One region of the Enterobacter sp. JBIWA008 genome, then DNA from elsewhere that is predicted to be linked to it. Evidence: predicted binding sites of a transcription regulator. Region 1 holds the regulator's gene; the other holds the start of a gene.

Region 1 (7,574 bases):
CACCGCCAGCGCAACGGTTACCAGCATCACGCTGGTGGTGGTCAGGAGCGGCGTGGCAATGAGCGCGGAGACCACCAGACTTGCCAGGAAACACAGCCCCAGCTGCAGGGTGTTCTGCAGCGCGGCGGCGCGGCCTGTCGCCTGCGGGAACGGACGCAGCGCCTGGGCTACGACAATCGGGTAAATCGCCCCGTTCGCGACGGCCATCACGCAGAATGGGATCAAAATTTCAGCCAGACCGGCACCCGGAATAAAGCCAACGGCCCAGGTCCCGATGACGCTCAGCGCATACAGCACCAGCAGCCACGGCAGCATCTGCTGACCTTCCCATTTTTGCAGCGCCGCGCGACAGCCGTACCCGCCCACCAGAAACGCGATAGTCTGCGGAACATAGCTCAGGCCGATGGCTGCAGGGCTGTAGCCCATATCGTGCAGAATGAACGGCGAACCGGTGAGCCACGCGAAGAAGCTTGCCGAGCAGGCGGCATAGATCAGGACATTACCGCGATACGCTTTGGTGCTGAGCAGGGAAGTGAAGGTAATCGGCGTCGCGTCAGCGTGCGCTTCTTTTTTATGCGCGGGCCTGAGGGCGAACGCCGGCAGCATCAGTACCAGGGTAATGGCAAACAGCGTGGCGAAGATGGCCTGCCAGTCGAAATGCGCGAGGATCCAGCTGCCCAGCAGTGGGGCAAGGGCAGGTGAAAGACCCACCAGCGGCATAATGGTGGCGAAAATACGGTTTGTGCGGTTAGCCGGGTAATAGTCGGTGACCAGCGCCTGCCAGGTCACGGCCGCGGCACAGACGCCCACGGCCTGAATAAACCGCAGCACCAGCAGCCAGGTGGCATCGCGTACCCATAGCATCCCCAGGCAGCCCACGGCAAAAATGGCCAGACCCAGCAACAGTACCGGTTTACGACCAAAGCGATCCGAGAGCGGTCCCCAGAGCAGCTGTGCGAAAGCAAAACCGGCGAGGAACAAACTCAGGCTGGCGCTGATGGCGGCAGCAGGCGTTTGTAAATCTTCCTGCATGGCGGCAAACGCCGGCAGGTACATATCGGTGGCCAAAAAGCCCAGCACGCTTAAGCCGCCGAGCCAGACTAAAAAACCGATCCTGGGTTGCATTATTTTATTCTCCTGAGGAGGCAGGTATACATTGGCGCTGAGTGTAGGGAGTGCAAAGCCGCTTGTGAAACGCTAATATTTGGCTGGTGCATTCAAAAATTTTGCAGGCAGAAAATGTGGTCAGATTATTCTCTTGAAGTGGTCGATGCTGTTGCGCGTAACGGCAGCTTCAGCGGTGCGGCGCAGGAGCTGCACCGCGTCCCTTCGGCAATCAGCTACACGGTGCGCCAGCTGGAGGAGTGGCTGGCGGTTCCGCTGTTTGAACGACGGCATCGTGATGTGGAATTAACGCCCGCAGGCGCGTGGTTTTTAAAGGAAGGGCGTTCTGTTATCAAAAAAATGCAGATCACCCGCGAACAGTGTCAGCAGATCGCTAACGGCTGGCGGGGACATCTTTCCATCGCGGTGGATAATATCGTTAAGCCGGAACGCACCCGGCAGATGATCGTCGATTTCTACCGTCATTTCTCTGACGTCGAGCTGCGGGTCTCGCAGGAGGTGTTTAACGGCGTCTGGGATGCGCTGGCGGACGGCAGGGCAGAGATGGCGATTGGGGCTACGCAGGCGATCCCGGTCGGGGGACGTTACGCCTTTCGTGATATGGGGATGCTGAGCTGGAAATGCGTGGTGGCAAGCGATCATCCGCTGGCGGCGATGGAAGGGCCGCTGAGCGATGATACGCTGCGCAACTGGCCGTCGCTGGTGCTGGAGGATACGTCTCGTTCATTGCCCAAGCGTATCACCTGGCTTCTGGACAACCAGCGGAGGGTGGTTGCCCCTGACTGGGAATCGTCGGCGACGTGCCTCAGCGCCGGACTTTGCGTCGCGATGGTGCCCGTTCATTTCGCGCGTCCGCGCATCGATACCGGAGAGTGGGTTGAGCTGACGCTGGAGAATCCGTTCCCGGACGCGGCCTGCTGCCTGACCTGGCAACAAAATGATGTCTCGCCCGCGATGGCCTGGCTGCTTGATTATCTGGGGGACAGCGAAACGCTGAACCGGGAATGGTTACGGGAGCCAGCATAGCTGGCCCCGTAAAGGGATTAACGACGGTAGTCGCGGAACGGACCATCCGCAACGGAACGGCGTTCAATCAGGCGCGGGTGAACTTCAATGGACTGCGACTCTTCGCGTTTGTTGACGATTCTGTCCAACAGCATATTGAAGGCCGTTTCCCCCAGCGAATCTTTCGGCTGGTGAATGGTCGTCAACGCTGGCGTGAAGAAACGCGCGTTACGCACGTTGTCATACCCGATCACGGAAATATCCTGCGGTACGCGCAGGCCCAGCTCGTCGGCGGCGCAGAGCGCGCCCATGGCCATGATGTCGCCTCCGCAGAACACGGCGGTCGGACGGTGTGGCTGGGAGACGATCTGCTGCATCGCGCGGTAGCCCGACTCCGGCTCAAAGTCGCCCTGCACAATCCAGTTTTCCGGCACGTTGATCAGCGCTTCTTCCATCGCTTTCATAAAACCGGCCAGACGGCCCGCGCCGGTGTTGCGCTCCAGCGGACCGGGGATCACGCCAATCTCGCGGTGACCGCGTTCGATCAGATAACGTCCGGCCATATAGCCGCCTTCAAAGGCGTTATCGATAACGGAATCGGTGAAGTCTGCGCGCGCTTCGCCCCAGTCCATCACCACCATCGGAATATGGCGATACTCTTCAAGCATCGACAGCACGGATTCCGGGTACTCGGAACACATCACCAGCAGGCCATCAACGCGCTTTTGCGCCATCATCGACAGGTAGGCACGCTGTTTTTCAATGCTGTTCCACGCGTTGCCCAGAATCAGGGTATAGCCTTTCTGGAAGCAGTTTTTTTCAACTGCTTCAATAATCTCGGCAAAATAGGCCGCTTCACTGCTGGTTGCCAGCAATCCAATGGACTTGGTGTGATTAACCTTGAGGCTACGTGCAACCGCACTTGGCGAATAGTGCAGCTCTTTAATCGCTGCCCAGACGGCGTTGCGCGTCTCTTCCGCCACAAAGCGGGTTTTGTTAATTACATGTGATACGGTTGTAGTGGAAACGTTTGCGCGTTTTGCTACGTCTTTAATTGTTGCCATTAAATGTCACTCCAGACCATATCCTAAACTCCTGAAAAACTTGAAGGTAAACGTTTGCCTTCTCTCACCCTTATCTCGCAATGTTGAATTGCGGCACGCCGGGAAAACGACACGGGACGTCAGGAGGGGGTCAATGGCCGGTACGCTAATAAATTTAGCGTGGAATTTTGTCCTATCTTGATGAAAAGGGGAAGAGGTAAAGTGGTTATCAGTATAAATCCAGGAAGATTTTTGACGTAATCTGTGCAAAAATGAGCAAGCTCACTTTTCGTGGGGGGATTAAAAGGAGAAAAATTGATGAGTTCCGATCTTAAGTTTTCGCTGTTCACCACCGTTGTTGTGCTGGCTCTGATTGTCGCGGCCGGTCTGACGGCTGCGCTGCATTGATTTACGCGGAGGGAGAGCCTTCTCCCTCCCGACTCCCCGGATTGTTACTTCTCTGGCAAAAATCTTTTGCCATTTTGTTAACTTCTCATTTTTTGTGATTGATGTCATGCTTTCCGCTTCTTTGTTCTGTGTCACCACATGACACGGCATCCGGAGTTGACGCATGAAAATCAATTTTCCCCTGCTGGCCCTGGCGATTGGCGCTTTTGGGATTGGCACCACTGAATTCTCCCCGATGGGGTTACTGCCCGTTATTGCCCGGGGCGTAGATGTCTCGATCCCTGCGGCAGGGATGTTAATCAGCGCCTACGCCATCGGCGTGATGATCGGGGCACCGCTGATGACCCTTCTGCTTTCGCACCGCGCGCGCCGCAATGCGCTGATTTTCCTGATGGCGATTTTCACCCTGGGCAACGTGCTTTCGGCCATTTCGCCGGACTACACCACATTAATGCTGTCGCGCGTTCTGACCAGCCTTAACCACGGCGCGTTCTTTGGGCTGGGGTCGGTTGTTGCTGCAAGCGTGGTGCCAAAACATAAGCAGGCGAGCGCCGTGGCAACCATGTTCATGGGGCTGACGATTGCTAATATCGGCGGGGTGCCTGCGGCAACCTGGCTGGGAGAATCGATCGGATGGCGTATGTCTTTCCTGGCGACTGCCGGGCTGGGCGTGATTGCAATGGTGGCGCTGTTCTTCTCCCTGCCGAAAGGCAGCTCCGGAGAACGTCCGGAAGTGCGTAAAGAGCTGGCGGTGCTGATGCGCCCGCAGGTGCTCTCTGCGCTGCTCACGACCGTGCTGGGGGCAGGGGCGATGTTTACCCTCTACACCTATATTTCACCGGTGCTGCACGATATCACCCACGCAACGCCTCTCTTCGTTACCGCGATGCTGGTGCTGATTGGCGTGGGCTTCTCGATCGGCAACTATCTCGGCGGGAAATTTGCCGACCGTTCCGTGAGCGGGACGCTGAAGGGCTTCTTAACCCTGCTGATTGTCATCATGGTTGCAATTCCGTGGCTGGCGCGTAATGAGTTCGGGGCCGCGATTGCGATGGTCGTCTGGGGAGCCGCCACCTTTGCCGTGGTGCCGCCGCTACAGATGCGCGTAATGCGCGTCGCGCATGAAGCGCCGGGACTTTCATCTTCCGTGAATATCGGTGCGTTTAACCTGGGCAATGCGCTGGGCGCGGCGGCCGGTGGGGCCGTGATTTCGGGGGGACTGGGATACAGCTTTGTGCCGGTGATGGGGGCGATTATTGCCGCGCTCGGCCTGCTGCTGGTGATGATGTCGGGTCGTAAACAGCCTGAAGCAGCCTGCGCTGCGGAATAAACCAAAAACGCAGAAGGGCGAACCCTTCTGCGTGACTTTTACGCGGCGAAGTTCTTCGCGATAAAGTCCCAGTTAACCAGTGCCCAGAAGTGTTCCAGGTAGTTCGGACGCGCGTTGCGGTAATCAATGTAGTAAGCGTGTTCCCATACGTCCACGGTCATCAGCGGCTTAGCGCTGGTGGTCAGCGGGGTGCCCGCGTTTGAGGTGGACACGATAGCCAGTTTGCCATCCGCCTCTTTAACCAGCCACGTCCAGCCAGAACCGAAGTTTTTGATGGCTGCATCGGTAAATTTCGCTTTGAAATCCGCGAAGCTGCCAAATGCGGCATTAATAGCGGTAGCCAGTTCACCGGTAGGTTCACCGCCGGCATTCGGCGCCAGGCAGTGCCAGTAGAAGGTGTGGTTCCACACCTGAGCCGCGTTGTTAAAGACACCACCCTCTGAGCTGCGGACGATCTCTTCCAGCGTTTTGCCTTCAAAATCGGTGCCTTTGATCAGATTGTTCAGGTTGGTGACGTACGTCTGGTGATGCTTGCCGTAATGATATTCCAGGGTTTCCGCAGAAATGTGCGGTGCCAGGGCGTCTTTTGCATACGGTAGTGCAGGTAATTCGAACGACATTGCTTCTCTCCTTATTGTATTTTGCGTTGTCAATAACCACACAGACAACATGGACAGAATAGCAAATTGAAAGAGTATGCAAAAGAGGAACTTACCCCGCCACGGATGTGGCAGGGTAAGGTTAGCGAATGGTTTTCGGCGTCATCACGCGGCGCGCGCCGACGTAGTGGCGTACCCAGTAGTCTTCACTGAGAGAGGTGATCTGAATATCCTGGCCGCTACGTGGAGACTGGATGAATTTGCCGTTGCCTATATAGACGCCGACGTGGTCAGCCGTGCCGCGACCCTGAGTGCGGAAGAATACCAGATCGCCGTTTTCCAGTTCACCGCGGTCAACCGGTGAAGCATCCCGCAGGTGGTACATCTCATTGGCGGTACGAGGAATGCGGAATTTGACCAGATCTTTATAGGCGTAATAGACGAGGCCGCTGCAGTCAAACCCGGTACGCGGCGAGCTGCCACCCCAGTGATAAGGTTTGCCAATCTGCCCCATCAGTTTGTTCATCGCGGTCTTTTGCGCTTTCTGTACGCGCACTTTATGCACTTCCGCTATTTTCGTGACCTTCGTGCATTTCGCCTTGTGGCCTTTACGCGTGATGCATTTTTCGGTAACGAGGTTAGCGGCGGTTTGCGAAGCTTTACTTTTAGCGGAGTGGGCAGTGCGGGAAGGTTTTGTTTTCGTCTTGCTGGAAGCGGTCTGTTTCGTCTGAGCCGGTGTTTTTTTCTTGTCGTTCTTAGCGGTGGTTTTTTTCTTACGTTCTGTGGCTTTCACCAGATGGTTTTTTTGTACAGCAGAATGCCGCGCCTGCTGAGAGGCGTTTGCCACTGGCGTGAAAGTGAGTGAAGTAAACAGTAAAGCACAGAGCGTGATCGAGATTTTATTTATCCGCGCCACTGGGCAGTCCCCTGATAAATGCAGGTCATCAATAATACCCGCGTGTGATTTACAAAGCCCGTCGATTCTAATCTATAAAAACCCGGAAAGTTAATAGCATTTTTCAATCTTCAATCGTGTTTCGTTAGCAAGTGCAAAAAAATTCATCGTTCTGTCACACATTTGCCCACTCCCTAAGTAAAACCCTGACCGCCGCAGGGGTAAACACCATTTGCAATGCAACTTTTCGTGACTCGGGGTAGAATGTATAAACGTGACAAAAATGTTATTTTCCGATGCCAGTCTGACCCGCTACAATGTCAGACGAATGCCGTAACAGAAGTTAAAGGAAGCAAGACATGAGCACCACTATTGAAAAAATCCAGCGCCAGATCGCTGAAAACCCGATTCTGCTGTATATGAAAGGTTCTCCGAAGCTGCCAAGCTGCGGCTTCTCCGCACAAGCGGTTCAGGCGCTGTCTGCCTGTGGTGAGCGTTTTGCCTACGTTGATATCCTGCAGAACCCGGACATCCGCGCTGAGCTGCCTAAGTACGCTAACTGGCCGACTTTCCCGCAGCTGTGGGTTGACGGTGAGCTGGTTGGCGGCTGCGATATCCTGATTGAAATGTATCAGCGCGGCGAACTGCAGCAGCTGATCAAAGAGACGGCGGCGAAGTACAAAACTGAAGAGCCGGACGCAGAGTAATTTTCTGCGCGAATAAAAAGCGACCTGATAAGGTCGCTTTTTTTTATTCTTCGCTGTTGCCAATCGGCAGCGGCCAGCCGCCCAGACGCTTCCAGCGGTTGACGATCTCACAGAACAGCTCTGCGGTACGCTCAGTGTCATACAGCGCGGAGTGCGCCTGTGTACCGTCGAACGGAATGCCAGCCGTAATACAGGCCTTTGATAACACCGTTTGTCCCAGCGCCAGGCCGCTCAGCGCGGCGGTATCAAAGGTGACAAAAGGGTGGAAGGGGTTGCGTTTGAGCGCGGCGCGCTCCGCTGCAGCCATGGTAAAGCTGTGATCGAAGGTGGCGTTATGGGCCACCATGATGGCACGGCTGCAGTTACTCTCTTTCATGCCTTTACGCACCATTTTAAAAATGGCGTGCAGCGCATCATATTCACTGACTGCACCACGCAGCGGATTATGCGGATCGATACCGT
Region 2 (7,574 bases), 1.9 Mb from region 1:
TCCACTCCGGTCCTCTCGTACTAGGAGCAGCCCCCCTCAATTCTCCAGCGCCCACGGCAGATAGGGACCGAACTGTCTCACGACGTTCTAAACCCAGCTCGCGTACCACTTTAAATGGCGAACAGCCATACCCTTGGGACCTACTTCAGCCCCAGGATGTGATGAGCCGACATCGAGGTGCCAAACACCGCCGTCGATATGAACTCTTGGGCGGTATCAGCCTGTTATCCCCGGAGTACCTTTTATCCGTTGAGCGATGGCCCTTCCATTCAGAACCACCGGATCACTATGACCTGCTTTCGCACCTGCTCGAGCCGTCACTCTCGCAGTCAAGCTAGCTTATGCCATTGCACTAACCTCCTGATGTCCGACCAGGATTAGCTAACCTTCGTGCTCCTCCGTTACTCTTTGGGAGGAGACCGCCCCAGTCAAACTACCCACCAGACACTGTCCGCAACCCGGATCACGGGTCTACGTTAGAACACCAGCCATTAAAGGGTGGTATTTCAAGGATGGCTCCACGCAGACTGGCGTCCACGCTTCAAAGCCTCCCACCTATCCTACACATCAAGGACCAGTGTTCAGTGTCAAGCTATAGTAAAGGTTCACGGGGTCTTTCCGTCTTGCCGCGGGTACACTGCATCTTCACAGCGAGTTCAATTTCACTGAGTCTCGGGTGGAGACAGCCTGGCCATCATTACGCCATTCGTGCAGGTCGGAACTTACCCGACAAGGAATTTCGCTACCTTAGGACCGTTATAGTTACGGCCGCCGTTTACCGGGGCTTCGATCAAGAGCTTCGCGTTGCCGCTAACCCCATCAATTAACCTTCCGGCACCGGGCAGGCGTCACACCGTATACGTCCACTTTCGTGTTTGCACAGTGCTGTGTTTTTAATAAACAGTTGCAGCCAGCTGGTATCTTCGACTGATTTCAGCTCCACCCGCAGGGGCTTCACCTACATATCAGCGTGCCTTCTCCCGAAGTTACGGCACCATTTTGCCTAGTTCCTTCACCCGAGTTCTCTCAAGCGCCTTGGTATTCTCTACCTGACCACCTGTGTCGGTTTGGGGTACGATTTCGTGTTACCTGATGCTTAGAGGCTTTTCCTGGAAGCAGGGCATTTGTTACTTCAGCACCGTAGTGCCTCGTCATCACACCTCAGCGTTAATAAACGACCGGATTTACCTAATCGTTCCGCCTACATGCTTAAACCGGGACAACCGTCGCCCGGCTAACATAGCCTTCTCCGTCCCCCCTTCGCAGTAACACCAAGTACAGGAATATTAACCTGTTTCCCATCGACTACGCCTTTCGGCCTCGCCTTAGGGGTCGACTCACCCTGCCCCGATTAACGTTGGACAGGAACCCTTGGTCTTCCGGCGAGCGGGCTTTTCACCCGCTTTATCGTTACTTATGTCAGCATTCGCACTTCTGATACCTCCAGCATGCCTCACAGCACACCTTCAACGGCTTACAGAACGCTCCCCTACCCAACAACGCATAAGCGTCGCTGCCGCAGCTTCGGTGCATGGTTTAGCCCCGTTACATCTTCCGCGCAGGCCGACTCGACCAGTGAGCTATTACGCTTTCTTTAAATGATGGCTGCTTCTAAGCCAACATCCTGGCTGTCTGTGCCTTCCCACATCGTTTCCCACTTAACCATGACTTTGGGACCTTAGCTGGCGGTCTGGGTTGTTTCCCTCTTCACGACGGACGTTAGCACCCGCCGTGTGTCTCCCGTGATAACATTCTTCGGTATTCGTAGTTTGCATCGGGTTGGTAAGCCGGGATGGCCCCCTAGCCGAAACAGTGCTCTACCCCCGAAGATGAGTTCACGAGGCGCTACCTAAATAGCTTTCGGGGAGAACCAGCTATCTCCCGGTTTGATTGGCCTTTCACCCCCAGCCACAAGTCATCCGCTAATTTTTCAACATTAGTCGGTTCGGTCCTCCAGTTAGTGTTACCCAACCTTCAACCTGCCCATGGCTAGATCACCGGGTTTCGGGTCTATACCCTGCAACTTAACGCCCAGTTAAGACTCGGTTTCCCTTCGGCTCCCCTATACGGTTAACCTTGCTACAGAATATAAGTCGCTGACCCATTATACAAAAGGTACGCAGTCACACCACAAAGGTGCTCCCACTGCTTGTACGTACACGGTTTCAGGTTCTTTTTCACTCCCCTCGCCGGGGTTCTTTTCGCCTTTCCCTCACGGTACTGGTTCACTATCGGTCAGTCAGGAGTATTTAGCCTTGGAGGATGGTCCCCCCATATTCAGACAGGATACCACGTGTCCCGCCCTACTCTTCGAGTTCACAACCTGTGTGCTTTCGTGTACGGGACTGTCACCCTGTACCGTGCGACTTTCCAGACGCTTCCACTAACACACAAGCTGATTCAGACTCTGGGCTGCTCCCCGTTCGCTCGCCGCTACTGGGGGAATCTCGGTTGATTTCTTTTCCTCGGGGTACTTAGATGTTTCAGTTCCCCCGGTTCGCCTCGTTAACCTATGTATTCAGTTAACGATAGTGCAACGAATTGCACTGGGTTTCCCCATTCGGACATCGCCGGGTCAAAGGTTCATATCACCTCGCCGGCGCTTTTCGCAGATTAGCACGTCCTTCATCGCCTCTGACTGCCAGGGCATCCACCGTGTACGCTTAGTCGCTTAACCTCACAACCCGAAGATGTTTCTTTCGATTCATCATCGACTTGCGAAAATTTGAGAGACTCGAACACACATAACATGTGTGTCGTTTCAATTTTCAGCTTGATCCAGATTTTTAAAGAGCAAATATCTCAAACATGACTCGCAAGTCAGTTTTGAGATATGAGGCAGGTGACTTTCACTCACGAACCAGCAAGTGGCGTCCCCTAGGGGATTCGAACCCCTGTTACCGCCGTGAAAGGGCGGTGTCCTGGGCCTCTAGACGAAGGGGACACTGAAGTCTCAATCGCAAGACGCCTTGCTATTTACTTTTCATCAGACAATCTGTGTGAGCACTACAAAGGCAGGTTCTTTAAGGTAAGGAGGTGATCCAACCGCAGGTTCCCCTACGGTTACCTTGTTACGACTTCACCCCAGTCATGAATCACAAAGTGGTAAGCGCCCTCCCGAAGGTTAAGCTACCTACTTCTTTTGCAACCCACTCCCATGGTGTGACGGGCGGTGTGTACAAGGCCCGGGAACGTATTCACCGTAGCATTCTGATCTACGATTACTAGCGATTCCGACTTCATGGAGTCGAGTTGCAGACTCCAATCCGGACTACGACGCACTTTATGAGGTCCGCTTGCTCTCGCGAGGTCGCTTCTCTTTGTATGCGCCATTGTAGCACGTGTGTAGCCCTACTCGTAAGGGCCATGATGACTTGACGTCATCCCCACCTTCCTCCAGTTTATCACTGGCAGTCTCCTTTGAGTTCCCGGCCTAACCGCTGGCAACAAAGGATAAGGGTTGCGCTCGTTGCGGGACTTAACCCAACATTTCACAACACGAGCTGACGACAGCCATGCAGCACCTGTCTCAGAGTTCCCGAAGGCACCAATCCATCTCTGGAAAGTTCTCTGGATGTCAAGAGTAGGTAAGGTTCTTCGCGTTGCATCGAATTAAACCACATGCTCCACCGCTTGTGCGGGCCCCCGTCAATTCATTTGAGTTTTAACCTTGCGGCCGTACTCCCCAGGCGGTCGACTTAACGCGTTAGCTCCGGAAGCCACGCCTCAAGGGCACAACCTCCAAGTCGACATCGTTTACGGCGTGGACTACCAGGGTATCTAATCCTGTTTGCTCCCCACGCTTTCGCACCTGAGCGTCAGTCTTTGTCCAGGGGGCCGCCTTCGCCACCGGTATTCCTCCAGATCTCTACGCATTTCACCGCTACACCTGGAATTCTACCCCCCTCTACAAGACTCTAGCCTGCCAGTTTCGAATGCAGTTCCCAGGTTGAGCCCGGGGATTTCACATCCGACTTGACAGACCGCCTGCGTGCGCTTTACGCCCAGTAATTCCGATTAACGCTTGCACCCTCCGTATTACCGCGGCTGCTGGCACGGAGTTAGCCGGTGCTTCTTCTGCGGGTAACGTCAATTGCTGAGGTTATTAACCTCAACACCTTCCTCCCCGCTGAAAGTACTTTACAACCCGAAGGCCTTCTTCATACACGCGGCATGGCTGCATCAGGCTTGCGCCCATTGTGCAATATTCCCCACTGCTGCCTCCCGTAGGAGTCTGGACCGTGTCTCAGTTCCAGTGTGGCTGGTCATCCTCTCAGACCAGCTAGGGATCGTCGCCTAGGTGAGCCGTTACCCCACCTACTAGCTAATCCCATCTGGGCACATCTGATGGCAAGAGGCCCGAAGGTCCCCCTCTTTGGTCTTGCGACGTTATGCGGTATTAGCTACCGTTTCCAGTAGTTATCCCCCTCCATCAGGCAGTTTCCCAGACATTACTCACCCGTCCGCCGCTCGCCGGCAAAGTAGCAAGCTACTTTCCGCTGCCGCTCGACTTGCATGTGTTAGGCCTGCCGCCAGCGTTCAATCTGAGCCATGATCAAACTCTTCAATTTAAGTTTGATGCTCGTGAATTAAACTTCGTAATGAATTACGTATGTTCACTCAGAGACTTGGTATTCATTTTTCGTCTTGCGACGTTAAGAATCCATGTCACTTTGAGTGCCCACACAGATTGTCTGATAAATTGTTAAAGAGCAGTTGCAACGCGGCTTTCGCTCACCGTTGCGAGGTGGCGTATATTACGCTTTCCTCTTTCAGAGTCAACCCGTTATTTCAGGATTTTTTCTCTTCAACCGAACCGCTTGTTGTGTGAAGTGATTCACATCCGCCGTGTCGATGGAGGCGCATTATAGGGAGTTCTCAGCCGGCCGCAACCGCTAAATGACAGAAAAATGACTGACTGCTGCATTCCACAGCAAAACCCCGCCTTATACCCTTTTACACACAGACTTATCCACAATGATACGAAAAAGTAAAAATGTGCGAGCGTTGCGCAAACGTTTTCGTTAAAATGCTCGCGCTTAACAAGGATGCCCCGTCAGGTGTGTTAGATGAGTTTTTCGCAGGAAAATTCATCTAACGCTCTCTGTAATCGTGAAATCCAGGGGATTTACCATGCAACAACGTCGTCCAGTCCGCCGCGCTCTGCTCAGTGTTTCTGATAAAGCCGGTATCGTCGAATTCGCTCAGGCACTTTCCGCACGCGGTGTGGAGCTGCTTTCTACAGGCGGTACCGCTCGCCTGTTAGCAGATAAAGGTCTGCCGGTAACCGAAGTGTCCGATTACACCGGTTTCCCGGAAATGATGGATGGACGCGTCAAAACCCTGCACCCGAAAGTGCACGGCGGTATTCTTGGCCGTCGCGGTCAGGACGACACCATTATGGAACAACATGACATCGCGCCAATCGACATGGTGGTTGTTAACCTCTACCCGTTTGCCCAGACCGTTGCCCGCGAAGGCTGTTCTCTGGAAGATGCCGTAGAGAATATTGATATCGGCGGCCCAACCATGGTGCGCTCCGCGGCCAAGAACCATAAAGATGTAGCCATCGTCGTAAAGAGCAGCGATTACGAAACCATTATTAATGAGATGGATGCCAACGAAGGGTCACTGACGCTTGAAACGCGTTTCGACCTCGCCATCAAAGCCTTCGAACACACCGCCGCGTACGACAGCATGATCGCCAACTACTTCGGTAGCCTGGTGCCGGCCTACCACGGTGAAAGCAAAGATCCTTCTGGCCGCTTCCCGCGTACCCTGAACCTGAACTTCATTAAGAAGCAGGATATGCGTTACGGCGAGAACAGCCACCAGCAGGCAGCCTTCTATATAGAAGAAGAGGTAAAAGAAGCCTCTGTTGCGACTGCCCAGCAGGTTCAGGGCAAAGCGCTCTCCTATAACAACATTGCCGACACCGACGCCGCGCTGGAGTGCGTGAAAGAGTTCAGCGAGCCGGCCTGCGTTATCGTCAAGCATGCTAACCCATGCGGCGTTGCGGTGAGCACCTCTATTCTGGATGCCTACGATCGCGCCTACAAAACCGACCCGACCTCTGCGTTCGGCGGCATTATCGCCTTCAACCGCGAGCTGGATGCTGAAACAGCTCAGGCCATCATCTCCCGCCAGTTTGTTGAAGTGATCATCGCACCATCCGCATCCGAAGAGGCACTGAAAATCACCGCTGCAAAACAGAACGTACGTGTACTGGTTTGTGGCCAGTGGGCAGAACGCGTGCCGGGCCTGGACTTCAAGCGCGTGAACGGCGGTCTGCTGGTCCAGGACCGCGATCTGGGAATGGTGGCAGAAGCAGACCTGCGCGTGGTGACCAAACGTCAGCCGAGCGAACAGGAACTGCGTGACGCGCTGTTCTGCTGGAAGGTCGCGAAGTTCGTCAAATCCAACGCTATCGTCTACGCGAAAGAGAACATGACCATCGGAATAGGTGCTGGCCAAATGAGCCGCGTCTACTCCGCGAAAATCGCGGGTATTAAAGCAGGCGACGAAGGACTTGAAGTAAAAGGCTCCGCCATGGCTTCTGACGCCTTCTTCCCGTTCCGTGACGGTATCGACGCGGCAGCCGCTGTAGGCATCACCTGCGTGATCCAGCCTGGCGGCTCAATCCGCGATGACGAAGTGATTGCCGCCGCCGACGAACACGGCATCGCGATGATCTTCACCGACATGCGCCACTTCCGCCATTAATTCCCGGAGCTGAAAATGAAAGTATTGGTAATTGGTAACGGCGGACGCGAGCACGCTCTGGCGTGGAAAGCGGCTCAGTCTCCGCTGGTAAAAACGGTCTTCGTGGCACCGGGCAACGCCGGTACCGCCCTGGAGCCGACGCTACAGAACGTCGCCATTGGCGTAACCGATATCCCGGCGCTGCTGAGCTTTGCCCAGAGCGAGAAAATCGACCTGACCATCGTAGGACCGGAAGCGCCGCTGGTAATTGGCGTCGTTGATGCATTCCGCGCGGCGGGCCTGACAATCTTCGGGCCAACGCAAGGTGCCGCGCAGCTGGAAGGCTCTAAAGCCTTCACCAAAGATTTCCTCGCGCGTCATAACATCCCGACGGCGGAATATCAGAACTTCACCGAAGTGGAGCCAGCCCTGGCCTGGTTACGTGAAAAAGGCGCGCCGATTGTTATCAAGGCCGACGGTCTGGCAGCCGGTAAAGGCGTTATCGTCGCGATGACCCTCGCAGAAGCCGAAGCCGCAGTTCAGGATATGCTGGCGGGCAACGCCTTTGGCGATGCGGGCCACCGCATCGTGATCGAAGAGTTCCTCGACGGTGAAGAGGCCAGCTTTATCGTGATGGTCGACGGCGAGCATGTTCTGCCGATGGCCACCAGCCAGGACCACAAGCGCGTGGGTAATGGTGATACCGGCCCAAATACTGGCGGAATGGGCGCTTACTCCCCTGCTCCGGTAGTGACTGACGAAGTACACCAGCGCACCATGGATCGCGTCATCTGGCCTACCGTGAAGGGGATGGCGGCGGAAGGCAATACCTACACCGGTTTCCTCTATGCGGGTCTGATGATCGACAAGCA

The links. The regulator PurR, encoded in region 1, represses purine synthesis genes. The targets are predictions, from matches to a motif close to CANGCAAACGTTTGCNTG.
Region 2: the regulator PurR is predicted to act here: its motif matches at 5,009-5,026, upstream of purH (bifunctional phosphoribosylaminoimidazolecarboxamide formyltransferase/IMP cyclohydrolase).

Annotation. Positions count from the first base shown of each region.
Region 1 covers NZ_CP074149.1:2,149,728-2,157,301, forward strand. The annotation lists gene punC (purine nucleoside transporter PunC) at 1-1,125, opposite strand, end outside; gene punR (DNA-binding transcriptional activator PunR) at 1,240-2,151, shown strand; gene purR (HTH-type transcriptional repressor PurR) at 2,169-3,194, opposite strand; gene KGP24_RS10520 (YnhF family membrane protein) at 3,492-3,581, shown strand; gene KGP24_RS10525 (MFS transporter) at 3,745-4,911, shown strand; gene sodB (superoxide dismutase [Fe]) at 4,950-5,531, opposite strand; gene KGP24_RS10535 (C40 family peptidase) at 5,653-6,426, opposite strand; gene grxD (monothiol glutaredoxin 4) at 6,765-7,112, shown strand; gene rnt (ribonuclease T) at 7,156-7,574, opposite strand, start outside.
Region 2 covers NZ_CP074149.1:285,534-293,107, reverse strand. The annotation lists rRNA gene KGP24_RS01400 (23S ribosomal RNA) at 1-2,677, opposite strand, end outside; tRNA gene KGP24_RS01395 (tRNA-Glu) at 2,869-2,944, opposite strand; rRNA gene KGP24_RS01390 (16S ribosomal RNA) at 3,030-4,571, opposite strand; gene purH (bifunctional phosphoribosylaminoimidazolecarboxamide formyltransferase/IMP cyclohydrolase) at 5,134-6,723, shown strand; gene purD (phosphoribosylamine--glycine ligase) at 6,739-7,574, shown strand, end outside.